2 linked regions of the Gloeothece verrucosa PCC 7822 genome follow. The protein of the gene in region 2 interacts with the protein of the main gene of each other region in a pairwise test. Links are inferred from orthologs where the notes say so. Each region holds a gene or a part of one and is shown on either strand. Other genes may lie near its edges. The genes, in order: CYAN7822_RS10275 and grxD.

What was found.
Region 1: the proteins of grxD (region 2) and CYAN7822_RS10275 interact in binary tests that used the Escherichia coli proteins (3 or more experiments, as listed by UniProt). The link is inferred for Gloeothece verrucosa PCC 7822 from one-to-one orthologs.

What each region holds. Positions count from the first base shown.
Region 1 is NC_014501.1:2,333,945-2,345,580, reverse strand. What follows is about bases 4,289-7,188. They hold CYAN7822_RS10275 (BolA family protein), read right to left. Parts: upstream 5,919-7,188; coding sequence 5,658-5,918; downstream 4,289-5,657. Other genes in these bases: CYAN7822_RS10260 (KH domain-containing protein), read left to right, coding at 6,965-7,188; rpsP (30S ribosomal protein S16), read left to right, coding at 6,724-6,972; CYAN7822_RS10270 (tetratricopeptide repeat protein), read right to left, coding at 5,964-6,587; CYAN7822_RS10280 (GntR family transcriptional regulator), read right to left, coding at 4,535-5,530; CYAN7822_RS10285 (superoxide dismutase), read right to left, coding at 4,289-4,454. In the rest of the region: CYAN7822_RS10305 (tetratricopeptide repeat protein), read right to left, coding at 1-1,095; CYAN7822_RS10300 (hypothetical protein), read right to left, coding at 1,195-1,632; CYAN7822_RS10295 (J domain-containing protein), read right to left, coding at 1,841-2,656; CYAN7822_RS10290 (lecithin retinol acyltransferase family protein), read right to left, coding at 3,022-3,702; more of CYAN7822_RS10285, read right to left, coding at 3,720-4,288; more of CYAN7822_RS10260, read left to right, coding at 7,189-7,387; CYAN7822_RS35625 (DUF1328 domain-containing protein), read right to left, coding at 7,570-7,743; CYAN7822_RS10250 (CsbD family protein), read right to left, coding at 7,964-8,146; CYAN7822_RS39000 (calcium-binding protein), read left to right, coding at 9,024-11,048; CYAN7822_RS10240 (MFS transporter), read right to left, coding at 11,189-11,636. UniProt on the Escherichia coli protein: Involved in cell resistance against acid stress.
Region 2 is NC_014501.1:2,789,582-2,801,290, forward strand. The notes cover bases 3,975-6,947. They hold grxD (Grx4 family monothiol glutaredoxin), read right to left. Parts: upstream 5,647-6,947; coding sequence 5,302-5,646; downstream 3,975-5,301. Other genes in these bases: CYAN7822_RS12265 (response regulator transcription factor), read right to left, coding at 3,975-4,677; CYAN7822_RS12270 (DUF6761 family protein), read left to right, coding at 4,992-5,240; CYAN7822_RS39430 (DUF4347 domain-containing protein), read left to right, coding at 6,448-6,947. In the rest of the region: CYAN7822_RS12250 (hybrid sensor histidine kinase/response regulator), read right to left, coding at 1-1,497; trpD (anthranilate phosphoribosyltransferase), read right to left, coding at 1,790-2,836; CYAN7822_RS12260 (ABC transporter ATP-binding protein), read left to right, coding at 3,041-3,787; more of CYAN7822_RS12265, read right to left, coding at 3,886-3,974; more of CYAN7822_RS39430, read left to right, coding at 6,948-10,320; CYAN7822_RS12290 (ArnT family glycosyltransferase), read right to left, coding at 10,571-11,709. UniProt on the Escherichia coli protein: Monothiol glutaredoxin involved in the biogenesis of iron-sulfur clusters.

The sequences.
Region 1 (11,636 bases), 460 kb from region 2 along the record:
AGCGATGGCGAAAGTTTGTCTGAAAACGCCCTTTATCTCCTCTGACTCCTCTAACTTTTCCTGTAAAAACCACCGCACCAAAGCATGAATTTTATAAGATCCTTCTCTCTCTTCTTTCCGTTGTAGCAAATTTCGTTGATAGAGTCGCTTTTTCCCCTCGTTTAACTCATACTTCGACCAACTTAAATAATTATCTTCTTTTTTTACTTCTCCGGAGGAGTCGAGTTCAGCATTAACCTCTGTTTCCTCTTCATTTGCGATCTCTTCGTGCCACTTTCTAAGCGCAACCCACACCACCAAATCCCAAATAATCAACTTAGGAGAGAATAAACTAAGGAACATTCCCACTTGCTGAGACAAAGGATCGAGTTCTTCCCAAGTTAAAGCAAAAGCCGCCCTAACACCCCTTTGATACTGGTTAAGACTTTCCCTTACCTGTAACGATTTTTCTGCTAACTTTCTCTCCTGCAACTGCCCTAGCATCATCTCTAAAGATAAATCCGGGTCTTGTACCAAATAACCCCCCACTAAAATTATCCCCAAAGGCAAATACTCCAAACACCGACAAATATCTGCCGCCGCTTCGGGTTCCCTATAAATGCGCCTATCTTTCTTACCTAACAAAGCTTGTAACAGTTCTAACGCCTTCCCCGGTTCATATTCTGGGGAGAGAACCTCTAAACCCACCTCACTAATAAAATTCGGGTCTAAATATTGTAATCGAGTCGTCACCAAAACTCGGAAACGGTTTTCACTCGGCACAACCTCCCGAAGATTATCTAAATTAGTAACATCATCAAAAACCAGTAATATAGGCAATTCAGAAGCCGCATATTGACCCCAACACTCCCGCACTTGTTCAGAAAGCGTTAACCGTTTTCCCCTTAACTGTTGGGGAATCTCATAATTTAACTGCAAAGAAAAATACTCTAAAACCTCTGCCGCTAGACCTTTTTGTCTATCATTAAACCAAGTAATGCCCTCATAAGCTTCTCCATAGCGGTGAATATATTGACTAGCTAACTCGGTTTTACCCACTCCTCCCATTCCTGTTATGGCAACATAATTACCTCGCTGTAAATCTTCATGCAGCAAGTGCAGTTCTTTTTCTCGTCCTACAAAATGGACAGAACCGCTATAAAGTTTAGATTTAGAGGGAGTTAACTTTACCCGTTCCCTAAAGGGCGACTGTAGTCAATTAAATGTGACTGGAGCATTAAATATAGGATTTTGGAAGAAATTCTTGAGATCATCTGCCAATTTTTCACAGTTAATGGTATTTTGCGAGCTTTTTGCTGACTTCAAACTATTTAATATTTCCTGTATCTGTTGCTGCAATTGAGGATTAGATTCTGTTCTAGCCGCTTGTGCTAATTCTGCCATAGATTTAGCCACATCAGGATTAGCTTTAGCCGCCGACTCGATTTCTAATATAGCTGTGCCATAATCTAGAGGTTGTTGGGGGGCTTTTTCTATAGCGGTTACTGTATCAGGAGATTGTTTTTTCAGAGATGCTAGAAATTTACTCGTCTTGTCGTAGAGGGTTTCTCCTACCTTTTCGCCGGCGTTTTCCAAAACTTTAGTAGCAACAGCAGAGATGATAGATATCGTCGCGATACTTAAAGGGTCCATAAGCTTATGACATCCCTAAATGTTTTTTTGCCCAATTCTAGCATAATAAATCTCTATGAACCCAACAAAACCTGTATTTATAACCATTCTTCTTATTTCAAGTTAACTGTGAGGTTAGGGTGCAGGGAAATGGGGGCCGGGTGTGGGGGAATTGTGGGCGTTTTACAGTTCTTTATACAGAGTGCTTTATTGATGTCCAGATACTTACTTATTTATTTCGATTTGTTGTAATCCATTCCCGAATTTTTACCCATAACTTGGGATTTTTCTGAAAATTATTATTACTTACAGTTACAGGTTTAGACTTTTCATATAAAGCTTGATATTGTTCATAAGCAACATTAATCCTTGCCGTAACATCTGTTGCTAAAGGATGCTGATTAAGGTCTGGATGCCAGGTTCTAACCAGTGATTTATAAGCTTGTTCAACTTGTGAAAAATTCGACCGAGGTGGCACCCCTAAAACTTTCCACCAAGGGGCAGATTGATCGATTAAATATTGTGAAAAAATTAAAAAGGTTTTTTCGGCAAAAATTTCCTCTATTAATGACCAAGATGCACCATAACACACCCGATAAACCCTTTGTAAAGCGGCTAGTCCGATTTGTTGCTGGGCTAATTCATGCCATTGTTTAAATGCCACATAGATTTGCTTTTGCACTTGAAAGTCTTGTTGATCAAATTTGCCCTTATTTTTTAACGTTTCCTGATAAAAACTCGCTAGGGGATTTTTCCCTGCGGCTAAAATTTCTAAAAAATCTCTAGCATAACCTTTCGGCTCTGTCAAGTCTAACAATAAAGTTAATTCCTGACAGACATTTTTTGATTCAGGTTTATCTCGCCATTCCCAATAATTCACCCCGGGTTGACCTAAATTTTGTCGGTAAAAATCCTGCCAAGTTCGAGGTACTATACAAGCTAGAGGGGTCATTAACGGTGTTGCTAATGGATAAAATTGACCTCTTAAAGAACTTGGCGGCGCATCTTCTAATAAACAAGCTAAATGATAAGATGAACCATCCAATAATTTACCCTGATTTATTGTTAAATTTTGAGAGTTATTAACTGAGTTTTTACTGCTATAAATCAACCAACAAATAAAGCAAAAAATTAAGCTAAATAAAAAGATACTGAACATCAATAATACTACCCTAATAGTATGTTTTATTTTAGGTATGTTAGGCTTCGCGCTTCACACCCCACGTTACTTGTTTCTCCCTTTATTAAGGAGGGTTAGGGGGATATTGCCTTATATTTTATATGAGTTTAGGCATTAAGTAAATTAGATTTTTTAGGTGCGTTACGCTTTGCTAACACACCCTACGTTTTGTATTTTATATTAATGTCGTATATTGATGTAGGTATTAAGATGTAGTTTTTACCCCTTGATTAAACATTCAGTAAATTAGTTAAAACATCTTCGGTCATAGTTGCCAATTGCTTTAACTGATTTTCTAATTCGGTTGCTCGCCGCTTATAGCCTAGTTTACGTTCTAAAGCCGCTCTTGCCAAGTCATCTCGATTTCGTTTAACAGCTTCTTTGGCTACTTTATCCCAAGTTTCTACCTCTTTTAAACTTAATTTATACTTAGGCTGTAGCTCATCCCAAACCCCTTTAAGATCGCCTAAAGCATTATTTAATAAACGTTTGGCATTGTTGGGATCTGATTGCCCTAAAGCCTCTTTTAAAGGCTCATATAAATTCGAGGTTTCCAGTTGACTAATAATTGGGATAAAATCGCGGATTTGTTTACTATCATTAATTCCCGTTTTACACCAGGTAGCAAAATGCTCACAATTATTAAATAAAAGATTATATTTTTGTTCTCCTAAGCGGCTTTGTGCCCGTTGCACGACTATGTCAGGAATAAAACAAAACCCCTGAGCATATTGCCTAATATAAGTGGGATTCCCGCGCGTAAAAATATCTAAAGAAGTACGCTCAATTGTCTCGCTAGGTTTACGATAATGAATGACTGTATCATCTCCACAGTCAATCCCATGATGCTCATAAAGTCCCTGCAAATTGAGCAACTCTCGATATACATAAATTTGATCGCCTCTAGCCATTCATTAATAATAATTAACTAACTTTTTGCTTGCTGAAAACGCTTATTCACTTCATCCCAGTTCACCACATTCCACCATTGTTGTAAATATTGACCTCGATTATTTTTATATTTAAGATAATAGGCGTGTTCCCAAACATCATTCCCCATAATGGGATAAATGCCCTCCATTAAAGGGCTATCTTGATTAGCGGTACTGCTCACTTTAAGCTTACCATTTTTATCTAAAATCAACCAAGCCCAACCACTGCCAAATCGGGATTCACCAGCCTTATTAAAAGCAGCTTGAAAAGCTTCAAAACTGCCAAAATCCTGATTAATTGCTTTGGCAATTTCTCCTTTGGGTTTGCCCCCGGCATTAGGACTCATAATTTTCCAAAACATATCATGATTGACGTAGCCACCGCCATTATTTCGCACGGTAGTTTGAATGTCTTGGGGTAAACTATTAATATTTTTGATTAAATCTTCGGCACTTTTTCCCTTTAATTGTGGATATTTATTCACTGCCCCATTCAGATTTTTGGTGTAGGCGGCATGGTGTTTGTCGTGGTGAAAGCGCATGGTTTCTTGATCAATATAAGGCTCCAGCGCATTATAAGCATAAGGCAGAGGGGGTAAGGTAAACGGTTCATCTGAGCCGCTTGTTTGAGCCATAGTTTGAGCGATCGTCTGACCTGGAAACATTCCTAAAGCGGTCGCTCCTGCACCGGCACCCAAAAGATAAAGGAAATTTCGGCGATTGATAGTCATCGTTAAATTAATACAATTACTCTTGTATTTCTCGGTTAGTCAATGAGCTTTTGTATTACCCATTACAGACTCACTATAGTTTAAGTCTCTTCTGTCCCTAAGCCAAGTTCCCGACGGAGTAAATTTATGGATTTTTCTCCAATATAATTTTTACTACAAATAATTTCCGGTAGCCGAATCAGGTCATCTCTGACTGACTCGATGGCCCTTTGGACAATGGGATAACTATCTTGATCGCTGATAATGGTTTGGCTGGTACGCACGATCGACATGAGTTTTTCAGTTTCACTGACTTGGGCGCTCATCACTAATAAGTCTTCTCCCCGTAAACTATGAATTAAGATTTCAGCCACTCTTAAAATCCCGTCACTGAGACTGACTATCCCTAGACGACTATCAGTAGGCAGTTTTTTAACAAATTCTAATTCCTTGCTGTAGTCATAAATATCAATGGGAATGACTCGAATTCCATAAGGCGTAGCAATGGCCTCGGCTGGTCCGATAAAATAGCGGCTAGTGACCACTGTTCCTGATTTCGTCTGTGCTAGAACTTGGGTTAACTCTTCTAGCGGCACTAATTGAACCGGAACGGCTAAAGATTGTTCGAGTTCTTTGAGCATTAGTTTTCCGGCCCCTAAATCTGCCGTAGGTACCGTTATCCAAACTTGCGCCCCACAGCGTAAACGCCAATCAATTTCACTCAAAAATAATTCTCGCACTTGGGAAAGGGTTAACCCCTGTGAGAGTAAATCATCTAGACTTTTGCGTATTAACTGACTAGCTTGGGGATATTGTTGAAGGATAGGAGACTGAGAGGAGAAACCGCCTTCATGGCCTTGAACTTTAACATAAATACCCGAACCGGCCAACGATTCTACTAAACCATCTTCTTCTAATTGCTGATAAACTTTACTGATGGTGTTGCGATGTAAACCCGTAATCATCGCTAATTGTCGGGTACTGGGTAAGCGATGTCCAGGCGGATATTGGCGAGAGGCGATGGCAAAGCGAATTTGGTCAAACAGTTGTTTAGAGGCGGGAATTTCGCTGTCTGACTGGATTTGAAACTGAAGCATATCACCTAAGACCTTGCGGGAGTGGAGAAATTACCTCTCTCAAAGAGGGGGAGAAAAAAATTAATCATATTTATACTAGGGGCAGTAATAACGTGCTGCCCCTACAACACAGTCTGTGACTGGGGGATTAAACCGGTTGTCCTGCTTGTTGCCAAGTTTCAGGGGTATAGGTTTTCAAAGCTAGGGCGTGGATAGACTCATCAGCCATAGCCGAAGCAACAGCACCATAAACCATTTGATGCTGTATGACTTTTGTTTTCCCTTCAAACTCAGAGGAGACAACAGTTGCTTCTAAATGATCTCCACCGCCGGTTAAATCTTTGACAAAAACTTGAGCATCAGGCAGTTTGGCTTGAATCATTGTTTCAACCTGTTTAAGGCTAACCATGTAAACTCCTATAACGACATCAAAAAAACATTACACCCAAGCCGCTTATTTCTTGGCTGAAGGAGCCGGTGCTGAACTCGAGGCGGCGGGTTTTTCACCATTAAGAGGGGCATTGACAAATCCTAACTCGTAAAGTTGTTGATAGCATTTCTGCCCCATTTCACTGGTTGGGTTTTGGGATTCTATGACTTGAATGAGCAAAGGAACAGCCAATTCAGGCTTGTTTTGCGCGCGATGGACTAAAGCTAGTTGATAAGTCGCCTGATCCCGCAGTTGTCCACTTTTTAGCGCGTTACTCCTTTGCGCTTCCACGACGGTTCTATCAATCCCTGAAAAAATAGTAGCAAGTTTTAAATGATAATTCGATAGTTGATTAAACACACGGCGAGCTTGGTTAAGTTTAGCGGCGGCGACATCATACTTTTCAGTGTTGATCGCTTCGCTGGCTTCTTGCATTAATTTTTCCCCTCCTTCAAGACTTAGAAGGCTATCGGACTGGGCTAAGGGACGCAATTCATCTGGATTTGGTGTTGGCTCACCATTGGGTGTTTCTTCTGTTATCTGTGGAGTTGATTGAGCCAAGCTTTGAGCTTGAACCGGCCACGGCACTGTCCCCAAGCTTAAGGCGACACACCACACACTAAAACAGCTAACCGTTATCTTTAGCATGATATAACTCTACTAATAATTAGGTAACAGATTTTGTTTATACTTGAGGTATATTAGCATTTGTCTTATCATTATTGTTTTGTCAAATTGTTTGATTAATACGCTATAATCGGTAATTGCAGTATTTTGGGTTACTATGATCAAATTACGTCTGAAGCGTTATGGGAAAAAAAGAGAAGTGAGCTATAGAATTGTAGCCACTACAAGTACCAGTCGTCGGGATGGTCGTCCTTTAGAAGAATTGGGATTTTACAATCCTAGAACTGATGAAACTCGCTTAGATGTTCCTGCCATCGTCAAGCGTCTTCAAGATGGAGCGCAACCGACTGAGACTGTACGCAGCATTTTAAGAAAAGCGAAAGTGTTTGAACAAGTCAATGCCTAAGTTAGCTTTTTATTCTTCTCAAGCAGAATATGCTAGTCCGGATTATCCTGGGCTAGTAGAATTTCTCATCAGTCCCTTTTTGGAATCTCCAGATTCATTAAGTGTAGATTGCGAACAGGCCAACCAAAGTCGACGAATTTGGATTCGTTTAGCATTTGAAAGTGCTGATAAAGGTCGAGTATATGGTCGTGGGGGAAGAAACTTACAGGCCATTCGCACTGTTTTGGAAACGGCAGCCGCATCGGCAGGTCAAAGCTTATATTTAGATATTTACGAAAACCAGGCCGAAGTTCCCCGTCCCAAACGAACTGTGAGAACTGATAACGGTTTTAATAAACCGACTACTAGAAGAAAACATCGTACTCGCCGTTCTCCTACTTCTAAGTTTGCGCCTAAGCCGCGATTTTATCAGTAAATTAAAATCCCCTCTCTTTTCTCTCTAAAAGTCAAGCCTAAAAATCGAGAGGGGTAAATTTTGGTATTTAAAAGCAATTTTTTGGAAAACCATCTACATTAGACCTTTTGCCAATGCTCAGTTTGAGCAATGTGTTGTTTGTAAGCTGTTTGTCACCTCTGCAAGCAGTCTCTTGAATTTGATTAAATGCTCCGTCCTTGCATAAGACTGGCCACCAGAGTAATTGCAAAGATGATCAAGAAGACAAAGAAGAGTATTTTAGCAATTCCGGCCGCACTGGCGGCAATACCTCCAAAGCCAAAGAACGCAGCGATTAAGGCAATAATGAGAAAAGCGATCGCCCACCGTAGTAACATATACTTGCTCCTTAATTATTATTAATTGTTTTAATGAATTCTCATAATAAATAGATTAAAAGAGGTTTTTTCTTTCTAACACTATCTTTAGGTAGAGCTTTATCAGCTTAAAAAATCTAAAAAAGCCAAATCAAACTTAAAAAATATAGGGTATAAGAGCTAAAAAATTGCGCTTATACCCTGGCTATCTAAAAAAAGTTTTACCCAAAACAGAGAAAGATTAGTCGATTAGTTTCTTCGCTTCGTCCTTGACATCTTCAACCGCTTGACGGGTTTGCGCTTCGCCTTGTTTAGCTTTGCCTTCGGCTTTATCTTTGGGGTCGCCGGTTACATGACCTACAGCTTCTTGAGCTTTACCTTCTAAATTTTTTCCGGCTGCTTCTGCTCTTTCTTGAATACTCATAGTTTTTCAATCCTTTTTTTAAAGTAAATTACCGTAAAAATCCTGTTTTTTAGAATGATTTTTACTTGAACTATTTATAATCTAATCTTTAAAAAACTCTCTTGCTTCTACCTTGAGAAGGAACTCTTGACAAGGTTTTTAGTTGGCACATTCAGTACCTAGACATAAATCAATAAAGTCGACGCGGGTTAAGAAATGTAACATTCCTGAAAACATACTTTGATTGTCTAGTCCCATAGTTAACATTACTTTTATTTATTATCACGGCTTCCTTGCCGCTATCCCCACTTATTTCAAAAACTTATATAGAGTTTAAAGTCATTAGGAATTTTTTCTTTAAATTAAATTTAAAAATCGGGATTTACTTAAGTACATAATATAGTGTATAAAATAAAAAATATAAAATAAATAGCAATTTTTATCTTTTTTCTTTTCAGAAAAACTATTATTATATCAAAGAAAAACCCCTAGAGCAACTTACTTAGGTAAGATTAACTAAATCTTTAAATTTTTTTTTTCTTATAGGGTTTATTTTCAGTAAAATCCGCTAAATTTTTATGATAAAGTAGAGGAAATTAATTAAATAGAGGAAATAAATATAATCTTGTTCAGAAAATAATTAGGCTAAAACTATAGCAAAAATAAGCAAGCAAACTCAAAACAAAGGATTCTGCTTAGGGGAATAACTTATTACCTAATAGCTAAACTAACAAAATTCTCTGTTTATAGACTTATTCATATTAAATCGCTGAATTTACCAAGTAGGTAATCACGCTGAAATGGGATGTGGTGACGGAAAGGATCAGCGAATTTAGGGAAGATATGTCATTAATCTAGTTAATTACAGTTAAAAATTATAAAATCGAGGAAATTACTGATGACAGATACAGTTAATACATCTAATTCTAATGATCCCAATGGGATTGTCAGTGTTAATAGCGAACCAACTAGCGGTAATGACGTGCTTAGCGGTGGAGCAGGAAATGACATCCTTGTTGGCAAAGGCGGTAGCGATACCCTAAGCGGTGGTGCAGGCAACGACGTACTCTACGGCGATATCGATAGCGTTGGTGCGGCTCCCCGGCTCGAATTTACGGCGGGTCCGTCTCTGACGGTAGTAGGTGCAGGCACTAGCGTTGCTACAGTGGATAATACTTTTATCCTCACTGCCTCTACTCCAGGTGCTACCCCGGCCGGAGGAGCCAAAGTGGCCTACCGGGCGGTGGATCAGACTGGGGTATCCGAAGCCGGTTTTGGGGTTAACGTGGCTAACGATACGGGGGTCTCTGATGCTCGTGGAATTGATGGGGATGGCTCACGGGGGGCTTACATTGAGCAGTTAGACGTGGGTTTGACCCTGGAATTGATGAACCAAAATACTGCGGCTATTGCCGGTACCATTACCCTGGGTGTGAACTCCAACAATACTTCCTTAGCTGGCCCTGGCTATCAAATAGATGCTTACTATGGTAATACTTTAATCGGCACTGTGGTGGGAATGCTCACCGGCGGTCCGAATTCCCTGAGTCAGGTTTCTCTGGACTTTGATGGGAAACCATTTGATCGCGTCTCTGTTCGTAACACCGAAAGAACGACTGATGCCTTTGTCATCTCAGCCGGTTCTTTTTCGATCATCGACAAAACCGTAATTGGCAACGATCTTCTTGACGGCGGTTATGGCAACGATCTGCTCGACGGCAGTTACGGCAATGATTTTCTCGAGGGGGGTTACGACAATGATACCCTCAATGGCGGTTATGGCGATGATACTCTCTATGGGGGTTACGGGGATGATACCCTCAATGGCGGTTACGGTAATGATTTACTCTACGGCGATAGCGATGGACCTCTCCCAGTTACGGTACTGGAATTTACGGCGGGTCCATCTCTGGCGGTGGTAGGTGCAGGCACTAGCGTTGCTACAGTGGATAATACTTTTATCCTCACCGCCTCTACGCCGGGTGCTACCCCGGCCGGAGGAGCCAAAGTCGCCTACCGGGCGGTGGATCAGACTGGGGTATCCGAGGCCGGTTTTGGGGTTAACGTGGCTAACGATACGGGGGTCTCTGATGCTCGCGGAATTGATGGGGATGGCTCACGGGGGGCTTACATTGAGCAATTAGACGTGGGTTTGACCCTGGAATTGATGAACCAAAATACTGTGGCTACTGCTGGTACTATCACCCTAGGTGTGAACTCCAACAATACTTCCTTAGCTGGCCCTGGCTATCAAATAGATGCTTACTATGGTAATACTTTAATCGGCACTGTGGTGGGGATGCTCACCGGCGGTCCAAATTCCCTGAGTCAGGTTTCTTTGGACTTTGATGGGCAACCGTTTAATCGCGTCACTGTTCGTAACACCGAAAGAACTACCGATGCCTTTGTCATCTCAGCCGCTTCTTTCTCCACGATTAATGACGTTATTGTGGGCGATGATCTCGTTAACGGGGGTTACGGCAATGACACCCTTAATGGCGGTTACGGTAATGACATCCTCAATGGGGATTACGGCGATGACAATCTTAGCGGCAATTACGGTAATGATACCCTCACTGGCGGTGACGGTAATGATCTCCTCACTGGCGGTTACGGTAATGATACCTTTGTCTTTGTTAACCCCTCAGAAGGCATTGATATCATTACAGACTTTAATGTCATCAACGATGTTTTTAAGTTAGGTTCTGGCTTTGAGGTTAACCGAATTCTATCTAATGCGGCATTAGACTCTAGTCAGTTCGTGATCGGCTCAGAGGCTACCACAGCAGACCAGCGATTAATCTATAATGACTTGACTGGGGTACTTTTGTATGATTCCAACGGTAATGCTGCCGGTTCCGAACAGCAAATCGCTCAATTGAATTCAGGTCTTGCTTTAAGTGCCGCTAACTTTATAGTTTAAAGAAGGCAGGAGTCAGGAGGCAAGAGTCAGAATAAAGGAATTTAGGCTAAACATTCTCTCTTCTCTCCTTGGCAAAACCTGCCAATTCCTTACATCGAACTCAGGCCTATAGCAATCCTAAACTCAATTAGGCCAAAAGTTTATTCGGTTTTTGGTTGACTTCTCATTTTTTCCTCTAGTTGCAAACGAATTTGAGCATGGACTTCTCGAGTAATAGGATAAAAATAAGCCAAAACCAAGCCGACAATTAAAAACAAAGCGGGTAAAGGACTAATAGCAATCCGAATAGCGAATAAAGCACTTTCGGGTTGAACAGGCACAGGCTTATCGGGCATTTTTTCCAGAAATCCTGCCGCTTGTAAAGCTATTCCTACTAAAAATAATCCTAATGCTAATCCAAACTTTTGCAATAAAACCATAAAGGCATAAAAGACCCCTTCTCGGCGTTTTCCTGTCTTTAATTCATCCAATTCGATCACATCTGGAATCATTGACCAAGGAATAAGATAGGCCACAGAGACTCCGAAGCCGGCTAAAATGGCTAGAGCATACATTAAATTCACTTGACCCGGTTGCAGGAAAAACAAG
Region 2 (11,709 bases):
CAAGTGATCCGCACTTTGAGCAAAGGGAACCATTCTGGATTTGGTCATGCCTTCTTGCAATTGAGTGCTGACTTGTCGTAAACTGCGAGCGACTTGGTCTGTTTCATCGACAATAAATTGAATATCTGAGGCTGATTCTCGGACTCTGACAATTAATTCAATCATTTCTTGAGATAGTAAATGGAAGTCGGTAAAACGATCCATTTCTAGAGCATCCAGGTCTTGATCAAACAGTGAGTTTCCCTCAGAGGTTGAAGTATTGCTGTTTAAGGATTTTGTCTGATTATCTTGTCTGGCACGATTGCGGCTGGCGAGCAAAGCACCTTCTAGCAGAGTTCGTTCGTAGAGGTCTTGCATTCTGCCGCCGACATCACTCAATTGTTGTACCTGATTGAGTAAGTTATCTAAGAATAATCTCAGACGTTCTTGGTCTTGTTCGAGTCGATTCCGTTTGACCACCAATTCCCCGATCAAGTTACTAAGATTGTCGAGTTGTTTGATGGGAACCCGCATGGTTTGCTCGATACTTTTTTGCTTGGCAGGTTTCTTTTGACTAACGGCCGGCTTAGAGCCAATACTTTGATTGACGGTTTTTCTGAATAGTTCGTTGATCTCTTTATCTAAATCGTCGATAATCTCACTATCTTTTGACAATCCCGATCTGGGTTCTACCTTTCCAGATACTGAAGTCTTAGATAACTGGTCAATTTCTGTGCCACAAGGAGCATTAATTATCGCTTCTAACTGCTCAATATCCACTCGGCTATTGAGTTCTGTTGCTAAATGGGTTGCTGGTATTTCCAACAGGTGATCCAGTTCTTCTAAGGATTCGTAGAAGTCGGGAAGGGAGTTATCAGCTTTATTTTCTATAGGAACTTTTAATATTGGAGGAATTTCTACTGAAAGGCTTGAGGATCTATTATCGTCAGCGAGTAGTTGCTCTAGTTCATCCCAAGGATTCTCTGGTTCGGATTCTTCTGGCTCGAAAAAGAAGGGGTCTTGTTTTTGTTTGAGGGTTTCTGGATAATTAATATCTTCATCCGTTAAGTTTTCGGTGAATAAGCTGAGAATTGCTTGATCATCTTCATTCGGCTCGGATAAATTTAACGTATGAGCATTAATGAGATTATCCTCAACATCTATAATTTCATTTGTACTTAAGATGACTCCTGAATGATTATCTTTTTCCCCTTCATGATCTTCACTAAAAATTTCTTGAATTTCTTGGTCTGATGGCAATGGAACACTTGTTATTTCTTCGTCTGAGCTTGAATCAGCTAGGCTAGAAAACAAGTTTACCTCCGTTGAATTGTCGTCTAGATCCTCAAAATTATCTTCAAAAAAACTCGCTAAATCCTCCATCTCATCTTCAGAGGAAGTTTCAATCTTCTTCTCTCTGTAAACATCAATAAAAGATGAAGAGTCTTTATCGTCAAAACTATCTAAAAATTCAGCTAGATCATCCTCAAATAAATTGTCAGGGTCATGGCGTAGCATAATGGTTTCCTGTCAAGTTTGCTTTTAAATCAACCAATGGGGAATGGAAGGGGATAGGGTAAGAGATACTCACGCACAGACAGTATTTTAGCCAGACCCGATCGACTGAGGTCTAGTGTTTACGGAAATGTCTCTAGCTAATGCTAAGAGCCGATGCACTTTTAAAAAAGGTTGAGTTTTCATTTCTTGACTGCTGTGTCCCTTTACAGTCAATGTACCCAAATTTCGCCTAAAATTTTCAAGGACAAAATATAAATTTCTTTTGAGACAAAGGAAACAATTTTAGTTAAATTTACTGAGAGAGAAACTTGACTAACTCCAGTAATTTCTCCCAAGCCGCACCACTGCTAATAATTTCTTTGGCTTTTTCGATCCCTAGCTGATGCGCCTCAAAAGGCACGACTTCACCGACCTGTAAGGCTAAAGCCGCGTTTAAGGCGACGGCTTCGAGTTGGGCAAGAGTGCCTTTTCCTTGTAAAATATTCTTTAGTATCTCGGCATTTTCTGGTACATTGCCTCCCTTTAAGGCACTAATGGGAGCGGTTGTCAAGCCCAATTTTTCGGGGTTGAGATTGCTTAAATTTACTTGACCTCGCTCGAGTAAGGCAATATCAGTTAAGTCGCCTAATCCCGCCTCATCTAATCTTTCTCGCCCATGTACGACGATCGCTTTGGCGATGCCTAATTGGTTGAGTGCTGAGGCAATGGAAGCTAAAAATTGTCGATCATATACGCCAATCACTTGACCGGTAGGACGTAAGGGGTTGACTAAGGGGCCCAATAAATTAAAAACGGTTCGGATTTTCAAACTTTTTCGCATGGCTGCCACACTTTTGAGAGCCGGATGCCAACCTGGTGCGAATAAAAAGGTTATGCCGACTTCCTCTAAAGCGGCTTCTACTTGTGGAGCCGGAGCAGCCAGATGAATGCCCAAATACTCTAACACATCTGCTGACCCCACTTTAGAAGAGGCCGAACGATTTCCATGTTTGGCCACTTTTACCCCGGCGGCGGCGGCAACGAAAGCAACGGCAGTAGATATATTAAAGGTAGAGGCCCCATCGCCACCGGTTCCGCAAGTATCAATAACCGGTTGGTTGTGGTTAATAGGATTTTGGTATAATGATTGCGCCATTAAAACTTGTGCCATTCCCGCTAATTCTTCAGCACTTACCCCTTTGGCTTGAATGGCGGCTAAAATAGCTCCTGAGACAACAGGTTCAATCTCTTCATTTAACCATCCCTGCATGAGTTGGGCTGCTTGGTTTTGGCTGAGGGATTGTTTTGCCAGTAGCTGTTGCAGTAAATCTGACCAATTCGAGATGGTTTGTGATGTCATGGGAAATTTTACAATCTTTGTCTTGTTTGATCCTATCAAAGAAAGGGAACACCCGAATAGGGCTGTACTCCTTATCTTGGGTGTGGGGTGTGGGGTGTGGGGGAATTGTGGGCGTTTTAAAATTCGCGGGTACAGAGTGCTTTATTTATGTCCAGGTACTTAATGACTAATGACCAATGACTAATAACTAATGACTAATGACTAATGACTAATCTATTAAAACTCAAACAAGTTAGTTTAGCTTTATCGAGAGGTTCTCAATTTCTATTACAAGATATTTCTTTTATGCTTGAAAAGGGGGAACGCTTGGGAATTGTGGGCCCATCAGGAGCCGGGAAAACTACTTTGCTACGACTTCTTAACCGACTTGATGACCCAACTTCCGGATTAATTGAACTCGAAGAGCAATCCTTAAATCAACTGCCTGTGATTCAACTGCGTCAACGAGTGGTGCTAGTGCCTCAAGAACCCAAATTGTTAGGAATGACGGTGGAGAAAGCGTTAACTTATCCGTTGCGGTTGCAGCAGTTGTCAAAAGGGGAAATTCAACAACGGATAGAGACTTGGACTTCTCGTTTATCTATTCCCTTTGAATGGTTTGAGCGTTCGGAGTTACAGTTGTCTGTGGGACAACGCCAATTAGTAGCGATCGCTCGAGGGTTAATGATGCAGCCGCAAGTTTTACTGCTCGATGAACCGACCTCTGCCTTAGATGTGGGTAATGGAAATCATTTGATGGAGGTTCTTATTAATTTATCCCACAGCAGCGAAACGGCTATTATCATGGTTAATCATCAGTTGGATCTGGTGCGACAGTTTGCTACGGAGGTGATGTATTTACATCAAGGACAAATCCAGCTAAAAAATACAGCCGCTTCTTTGAATTGGGAGAACTTACACGAACAATTAAAACAAGCTCAAAGTCAGGCCATGTTTGATGAATTCAGCTAGGGCCCATTTAAAGTGTGATTAAATTTGCCAACAAATCATCTATCCTTTTTTTGTTGCCTGTTACCTAATCTCAACTAGCCTTCTAGGTATGTAGCCGCTTAAGACTGTTTTACCATCATTCTAGCCATCTGATGCCCATTATTTTGGTGATGATGAGCGGAGGAGATGACCGCAGCCGGAGGGGTTGGGGTAGAATTAAGTTCCTCGAGACTTTCGATGTTAAATCGATATCCTACGTTGCGAACGGTTTGTATCAGACTGGGTTGTCTGGGATCAGTTTCGATTTTCTTTCGCAAAGAGAGGACGTGAGTGTCTATGGTACGAGGATTATCAATAGCCTCAGGCCAAGCGCGGCGTAACAATTCTGAACGGGATAGGGGTGCGCCGTCAGCTTGAGCAAGAACGTAGAGTAAACTAAATTCTTGAGGAGTTAACTCGATAAATTCTCCTTTAAATTGAACTCGACGCTGTGCCAAGTCAATTTTTAAGCAACCGTAATCTAAATGCAAGGGGGCGCTAGAAACCCTCAAACGTCTGACTAAGACTTCAACTCTTGCCATAAATTCTTGCATCCCAAACGGTTTTCTCAAATAGTCATCGGCTCCTGATTGTAAGCCAGCAACTACGTCTTTTTCTCCATTTCTGGCTGAGAGAACCAAAATTAAAGATTGTCGTTGCTGATATAGCCACTGACATAGTTCTAGTCCGTCTCCATCGGGCAAGTCAGAATCTATAATGACTAGGGTTGGTTGACGATTAGAAAAGGCTTGTTTAGCCTGTTGTAGATTGGCAAATTGTTGTACTAAATAACCAGATTGCTGCAAATGCCAAGCTAGTAACGATCTTAAATGGGGGTTGCCCTCAACAATAGATATATAAACCAATCCCACCTTAGTTTTATCCTTCTGAAACTCATAGCATTTAGGCTATCAGAAGCTCATGTCAAGATGTTGTAACATTCGCTACGTAGTGTGGCGCTAAAATCTTCAACAAACTTCCTTTAGGGAGCTTTTTCTAGGTTGAGTCTGCTGGCGGGGTTAAATTTTCGTGATTTCAACGATACAATAAAAGTGTAAAGTGTGTATCATTTCACTGCTTATTAGCCTGTTCAGTAGCGTTAGTTTGACTGTATAGTTTACACTATCGCCTTGTGTCTAAAAAAGCTCCTCTTACTTACCTGTCCTCTTTAATTTTTTTGTCATCCATGCTTCAAGATACTCAAACGATCCGTTATTACCAAAAGCTCACTGATGATCTAGTGGATATGTGGAACAGAGGTCATCGGTTTGAGGAAATGCGTGCTTATATGGACGGTTTCTTTGCTTGTTTGCGTCTTACTAACATTCTAGAGCCTTATCTTATCCATCGTCTAGAAGAGGACGCTTATCGTTTTCTTAGAGATCCTTCTAATTTTGAAATGGCTTTGCCGCAACCTGAACCCGATTATTACTAGCCATGTTGTTGTAAGAATGATGGAGGGTAGGTTGAGCCTACCCTTTATGATGTCTGGTGGATTAGGAAGCTAAAGCGACCTCAACCTTTTCTTGTAATTTCCCTTCTTTGTATAGCTCAATCATGATATCTGAGCCGCCGATAAATTCTCCGTTAATATAGACTTGAGGAATGGTAGGCCATTGAGAATACTCTTTAATGCCTTGACGGATTTCAAAATCGGCTAAAACATCAACGGTTTCAAAGGGAACACCTAAACTGCTGATGATTTGAACGACGTTGTTAGAAAAACCACATTGGGGCATTAATTTAGTGCCCTTCATGAATACTATAATTTTGTTGTCTTTGATGAGTTTGTCAATGCGGGCTTTTAGTTCTGGAGAGAGGGCTTGATTGTTTGTTGTCATAATGGCTTGGACAAAAATCTTGATTAGAGATGGTTACATTCATAGAGGCTCTTGTGCTTAGTCTATCATAAACTTCTAGCTGTGGAGGGCTTGAGAAGTCAGGGGTTGGTTATAAGGGGAAAGGGGAATGGGGAAAGGGGAATGGGGAATGGTTTTAGGGTTTTTTCTTAAAATCATAATAACCAGTTTAAATGCAGTACAGCTTATGAAGTGTATTGGCGTTGGATTATCTCTAGTTAACGATGGAAAGTAAAGCGGTTATAGCAGAAGTCAGAAGTCCCCAAGTCAGAAGTCAGAAGGTAAGTACCTGGACAAAAATAAAGTTAACTGTGAGGTTAGGGTGTAGGGTGTCGGGTGTCGGGTGTGGGGTAATTGTAGCCATTTTACAATTCTTTATATAGAGTGCTTTATTTATGTCCGACTACTTAAAAGCTTATTGCTATTAAGTTTGAGGTTTAAAAGATGTCCTAAGCGCAGGAGCGGTTGCTATAATTTGTCAATTAAAACAAGATTAAATCGATTTTAAATCATGCTTATGGCATCTTTATAAACTATTGTAAATTTTCTCCGTAAATATGCTCAATTATAATCATTCCGATTACAATTGAGGAGATTTTACGCCCTATGCCTGTCTTGATGAGCAGCAACAAGCAGCTATAGAGTTAGTTTGTCAATCGCTTATTGATTAAATTATTCTCCCTGAAAATTTTCATCAGTTGTTTGTTTTTGTCATAAAAAATTCTTGCCGTAATTGATATTGTTTACGGAACTTTCCTTTGTCTTGTAATTAAGAGGTGCAAAATGGCAACTGCTCAAACAACCACAAATAAAAAAGTTATGGTGAAAAGTTTAGATGATGTCAGCTTTCAAGGGGCACTCGCTTTTATCGATGCCGGCATAGAGGATTATCAAGGTTTAATAGCAAATGTTTTGCCAGATATCGAGGCGGTTTTGATCGATACAGATACCGATGGGATAGAACAAATAACTGAGGTGTTGCGGCATCGTCAAGACATTAGTACAGTTCATCTTGTTTCTCATGGTTCACCGGGTTGTTTATATCTGGGTAATAGTCAATTGAGTTTAGCAACCTTGGCTAAGTATGAAAATTCTCTAAAAGAATGGTTTGGTGTCACTAAGCCGACTTTAGTGTTATATGGGTGTAATGTGGCAGCCGGTGATGCCGGAGAGGAATTGATAGAGAAACTGCATCAGTTGACGGGGGCAACTATTCGCGCGTCAGCAACCCGCACAGGAAATGCGGCTTTAGGAGGAAATTGGCAGTTAGAGGTTACTGTAGGACAAAATTCTAGCGCTTCCCTTGCTTTTAGTGATGAAAGTCTAGCCGAGTATGCCTCAGTTTTAGCCATTACCAAAGTAGGAGCATGGAATCCCATAAGTTCTGCAAATGATGTAACTATAGTGGGAAACTACGCCTATATTGTGGGTGATACGTTGGATATCGTTGATATTAGCAATCCCTCGGCCCCAGTGTTAAAAGGCACTTATGATAATCCTGGTTCCATACTAGATATACAAGTGGTGGGGAATTTCGCTTACCTTGCTAATGCGAATTGGGGACTATACATTATCGACATCAGCGATCCCTCGGCCCCAGTATTAAAAGGCACTTATGATACTCCCGGCTCTGCTTGGGGAGTAAAAGTAGCGGGCGATTTGGCTTATGTTGCTGATGATTATTTAGGACTACAAATCATCAACATTAGCAATCCTTCCGCCCCTATATTCAAAGGGAGTTATGATACTCCTGGCTGGGCACAAGGTGTACAAGTGGTAGGCCAGATCGCTTATGTTGCTGATGGATTTTCAGGACTACAAATCATCGATATCACTAATCCTTCCGCCCCTATATTTAAAGGGAGTTATGATACTCCTGGCTGGGCACAAGATGTACAAGTGGTAGGCCAGATCGCTTATGTTGCTGATGGATATTCAGGACTACAAATCATCGATATCAGCGATCCCTCCGCCCCTATATTTAAAGGGAGTTATGATACTCCTGGCAATGCTGTGGGTGTACAAGTGGTAGGCCAGATCGCTTATGTTGCTGATGGAGATTCAGGACTACAAGTCATCGATATCACTAATCCTTCCGCCCCTATATTCAAAGGGAGTTATGATACTCTTGGCTGGGCACGAGGTATACAAGTGGTCGGCCAGATGGCTTATGTTAGTGATGGGAACCGGGGAGTACAAATTATCGACCTCTCCAATCTCTCTTCCCCAACTTTAACAAGTAATTATGATCCTTCTGGCTCGGCAAAAGATGTACAAGTGGTGGGCCAAATCGCTTATCTGGCTGATGGGGATTCAGGACTACAAATTATAGACATTACTAATCCTTCTTCCCCGGTTAAAAAAGGAAGTTATCGTACCGCTAACTGGGCACAAAATATACAAGTAGTGGGCAATCTTGCTTATGTAACTGAAAGTTCAGCAGTAGAAATCATCGATATTTCTAATCCCACCACCCCAGTTTTAAAAGGCACTTACAATAATTTTGTTGGTATTCCATCAGATATAGAAGTTGTGGGCAATTGGGCTTACCTTGCTGGTAACCAAGGACTACAAATCATCGACATCACCAATCCTTCGTCCCCAGTTTTAAAAGGCACTTACAATAATTTTTTTGGTCCTCAACCCGATTTGCAAGTAGTGGGCCAGAGCGCTTACGTTGTTGGTGATTCACGACTAGATATCATCGACATTAGCAATCCCTCCTCTCCCTGGTTAAAATCGAGTTATTATGACTTTTTTGGTCCTCCTCCAACTCAAAAAAGTTTGCAAGTGGTGGGCAATATAGCTTATGTTGCCGGTGATTCAACACTAAAAATCATCGATGTCAGCAATGGCTTATCCCCAGTTTTAAAGGGGACTTATAATCGCTTTTTTGGCCCTCAACCAAGTTTACAAGTGGTGGGCAAATTAGCTTTTGTTGGTGGTAACCAAGAGCTAGAAATCATAGACATCTCCAATCCTTCCTCCCCGATTTCAAAAGCGACTTATAATAACTTAAGCGGCTTCATAAATGACATACAAATCGTGGATGATTTTGCTTACCTAGCTAATGATGAATCGGGACTACAAATTCTTGATGTCAGCGATTTTCTGACTACCGAAATTACCCTAGCGGTTAGTCCTAGCAAGGTAACCGAAGATGGAACCGGTAACCTAGTTTATACCTTTACCCGTATTGGTCCCAAACAGAATGCTTTAACCGTTGACTTTACTGTAGGTGGAACGGCTAATTACAACGATGATTATACTCAAACCGGAGCCACCAGCTTTAGTGCTTCTACAGGAAGTGTAACCTTTGCCGCCGGTTCATCTAAGGCCACATTAATCATAGATCCCACCGCAGATATTAACAAAGAAGAGGATGAAACCGTTACCCTCAACCTCAACACTAACCCTAATTACACCCTTGGCACCTCCACACCGGTCACAGGTACCATTAGTAATGACGACTTCTATCCTATCCTCTCTGTCAACAATGTTACGGTGCTTGAGAACAATGAAGCTTATGCTATCCTTACCGTAACCCTGAACCAAGCAAGCTCTCAAGACATCAGCGTCAACTATACTACCACTCCGGTTACAGCCACTCCTGAGCTTGATTACACACCCATCAGTGACACCCTCGTTATAGAGGCTAATTCTACCACTGCTAGTCTGTTCATTCCCATTGTCAATGACAACATTAGTGAAGCTGATGAAACCTTTAAGGTGACTTTTTCTAACCCCGTCAATGTTAATATAGCAAGCGGCGTAGGTACTGTTACCATTACCGATACTCTCAGCAGCAGTGTTAGTACAATTTTACCTAGCGGCGTTGAAAACCTGAAATTGACCGGCACAGGTAATATTAACGGCACTGGTAACAGTGGCAATAACCTCCTGATCGGCAACAGTGGCAATAATGTGTTAGCCGGGGGTAATGGAAACGATTCTTACAAATATAGCGTCATCAGCCAATTAGGCAGCGATACCATTAGTGAAACTGCTACAGGCGGCACAGATACCCTCGACTTTAGTGGCACTCTTGTGGATGTCAAAGTTAACTTAGGCACTACCACCAGCCAAACAGTAGTCACCAATAATTTAAAACTCACTCTTTCTGCCAATAACGTGATAGAAAATATCATCGGTGGCAGTGGAAGTGATCGCCTCATTGGCAACAGTCTCAATAACACTTTGACTGGGGGGGATGGCAATGATAACCTCAGTGGCGGGGGCGGTAATGATAGTTTAGATGGCGCTGCCGGCAATGATAACTTAACAGGCGGCGCGGGTAATGATCGCTACCTTTACCAAACAGGACGCGCTTTTGTCAGTAGTGACCTCGGTGTGGATACTATCAATGACTTTACCAGTGTGGCCGATAAAATTGTGCTGAGCAAAGCTACTTTTAGTGTACTCAATAGTGCTGTAGGCAATGGACTTGTCACAGGTGACTTTGCCATAGTGGATGATGATCAAGCCGCCGCTACGAGCAATGCTGTGATCGTTTACAGTAGTAGTAGTGGTAGCCTTTTCTACAATCAAAACGGTGCAACAGCCGGTTTAGGAAGCGGCGCTGAGTTTGCCTATCTGGCTAATTTGGTGGCTAATGGGACTAATCTAGCCGCCAGCGATTTTGTGATAGTTGCTTAAAACTATTATTAGCATAGATAATAATAAATATTGGGAAAAAATTAAAGGGGAAAGGTTTAGATCGGGAGCATCCCATTTTTGCACTTTAACTTTTTTTAGGAGGCTGAAACCTTTGCAGGACTTGGCTTTTAGTTACGTTTTTACAAAAATGGGATGCTCCCTTTAGATCATTATTCCTTTTCCCCTGAACCTGAATATTAAAGCACATAAGCGTTTTTTGTAGCCAGAATAGGTGAATTGTGCCAGAAGCCTAGGGAACTTTTTGCAATATCAAAAGATTTTTTGGGCCAATGGGAAGCCACTTACTCAATGAGTATTGTTTGATTTCTTTATAACCCGTTAAAAGTCCAAATGAGATTATATAATTATCTTTGTCAACCCACCACCAACTTTTGCTAGGAGTGAGTATGTATTCATCATTATATAAATACCAACCGTTAAACTCAAATCCGCCATCAATATTATTCGGTGAGATTTTTAATTCTTGTGTTAAATAATCTAATGCTTGCCAGCGAACTCGATTCCATGAGATGTAGTCATGGGTAGAGGCAACTGTCAATCCTCCAGAGATGAACAAAAATGTTAGAAAAAATGCGATAGTTCGGGAACTCAATTTGGGAATTCTAAAATGTTTTTGATAATTTGCAACAAGCATTAAAAATAAAGGCATTAAAATTATCAGATAACGATCAAAAAAACCTTCTTGTAGCAACAATATTGGAGGAGCATAAATAATGATAGTAGAAAAAATCAAAACCCCTAACCAATTTTCTTTAAATTTAAACTTATGAGCATGACCAAGCATTTTTTTGAGCGTCAAGAAAAAATAGTAAATCAATAAAGCCGCACCCACTAGCCCTATAGCAGTTAAAACTAACCAAAATATTTTCAGACTCAGGGGCCTGGGTAGCTGATTGAAGCCCAAAAAAGTGTCACGCAATGTTAAAGGGCCTATTCCAAATGGGTCTAAAATATTGGTGACTAATGGCATTTGTACCCCTTTTCCTAAAAAAGATGTCATTAAATAAATACAAAAGCCAGAAATTATGAAGAGGATAGTTTTTTTGTTTTTAGGAGAAAAATTCGAAAATTCTGCTAAAAAATAGATGATAATAAAAGGAAAAATAAATAATCCTAAATAAATTAAACTATATAAAGTTTTTTCAAAAAAGTTTCCCAGGATTAAACCCCAATCATTCTGCAATCCTCTCAAAAGCATATTAATTTGATTGCCATATAGTTTCGGGGTTTTAAAAGTTAATTCTAACCATTTTTGATAGATAATTTGAGTAGATAAACCCAAAAATATAACACTAAATGCTTTTAATAAATTTTGAAAATTTATGCCATTTTTACTCAAATAAGCTAACCCAAAAGCTAAAAAAATTG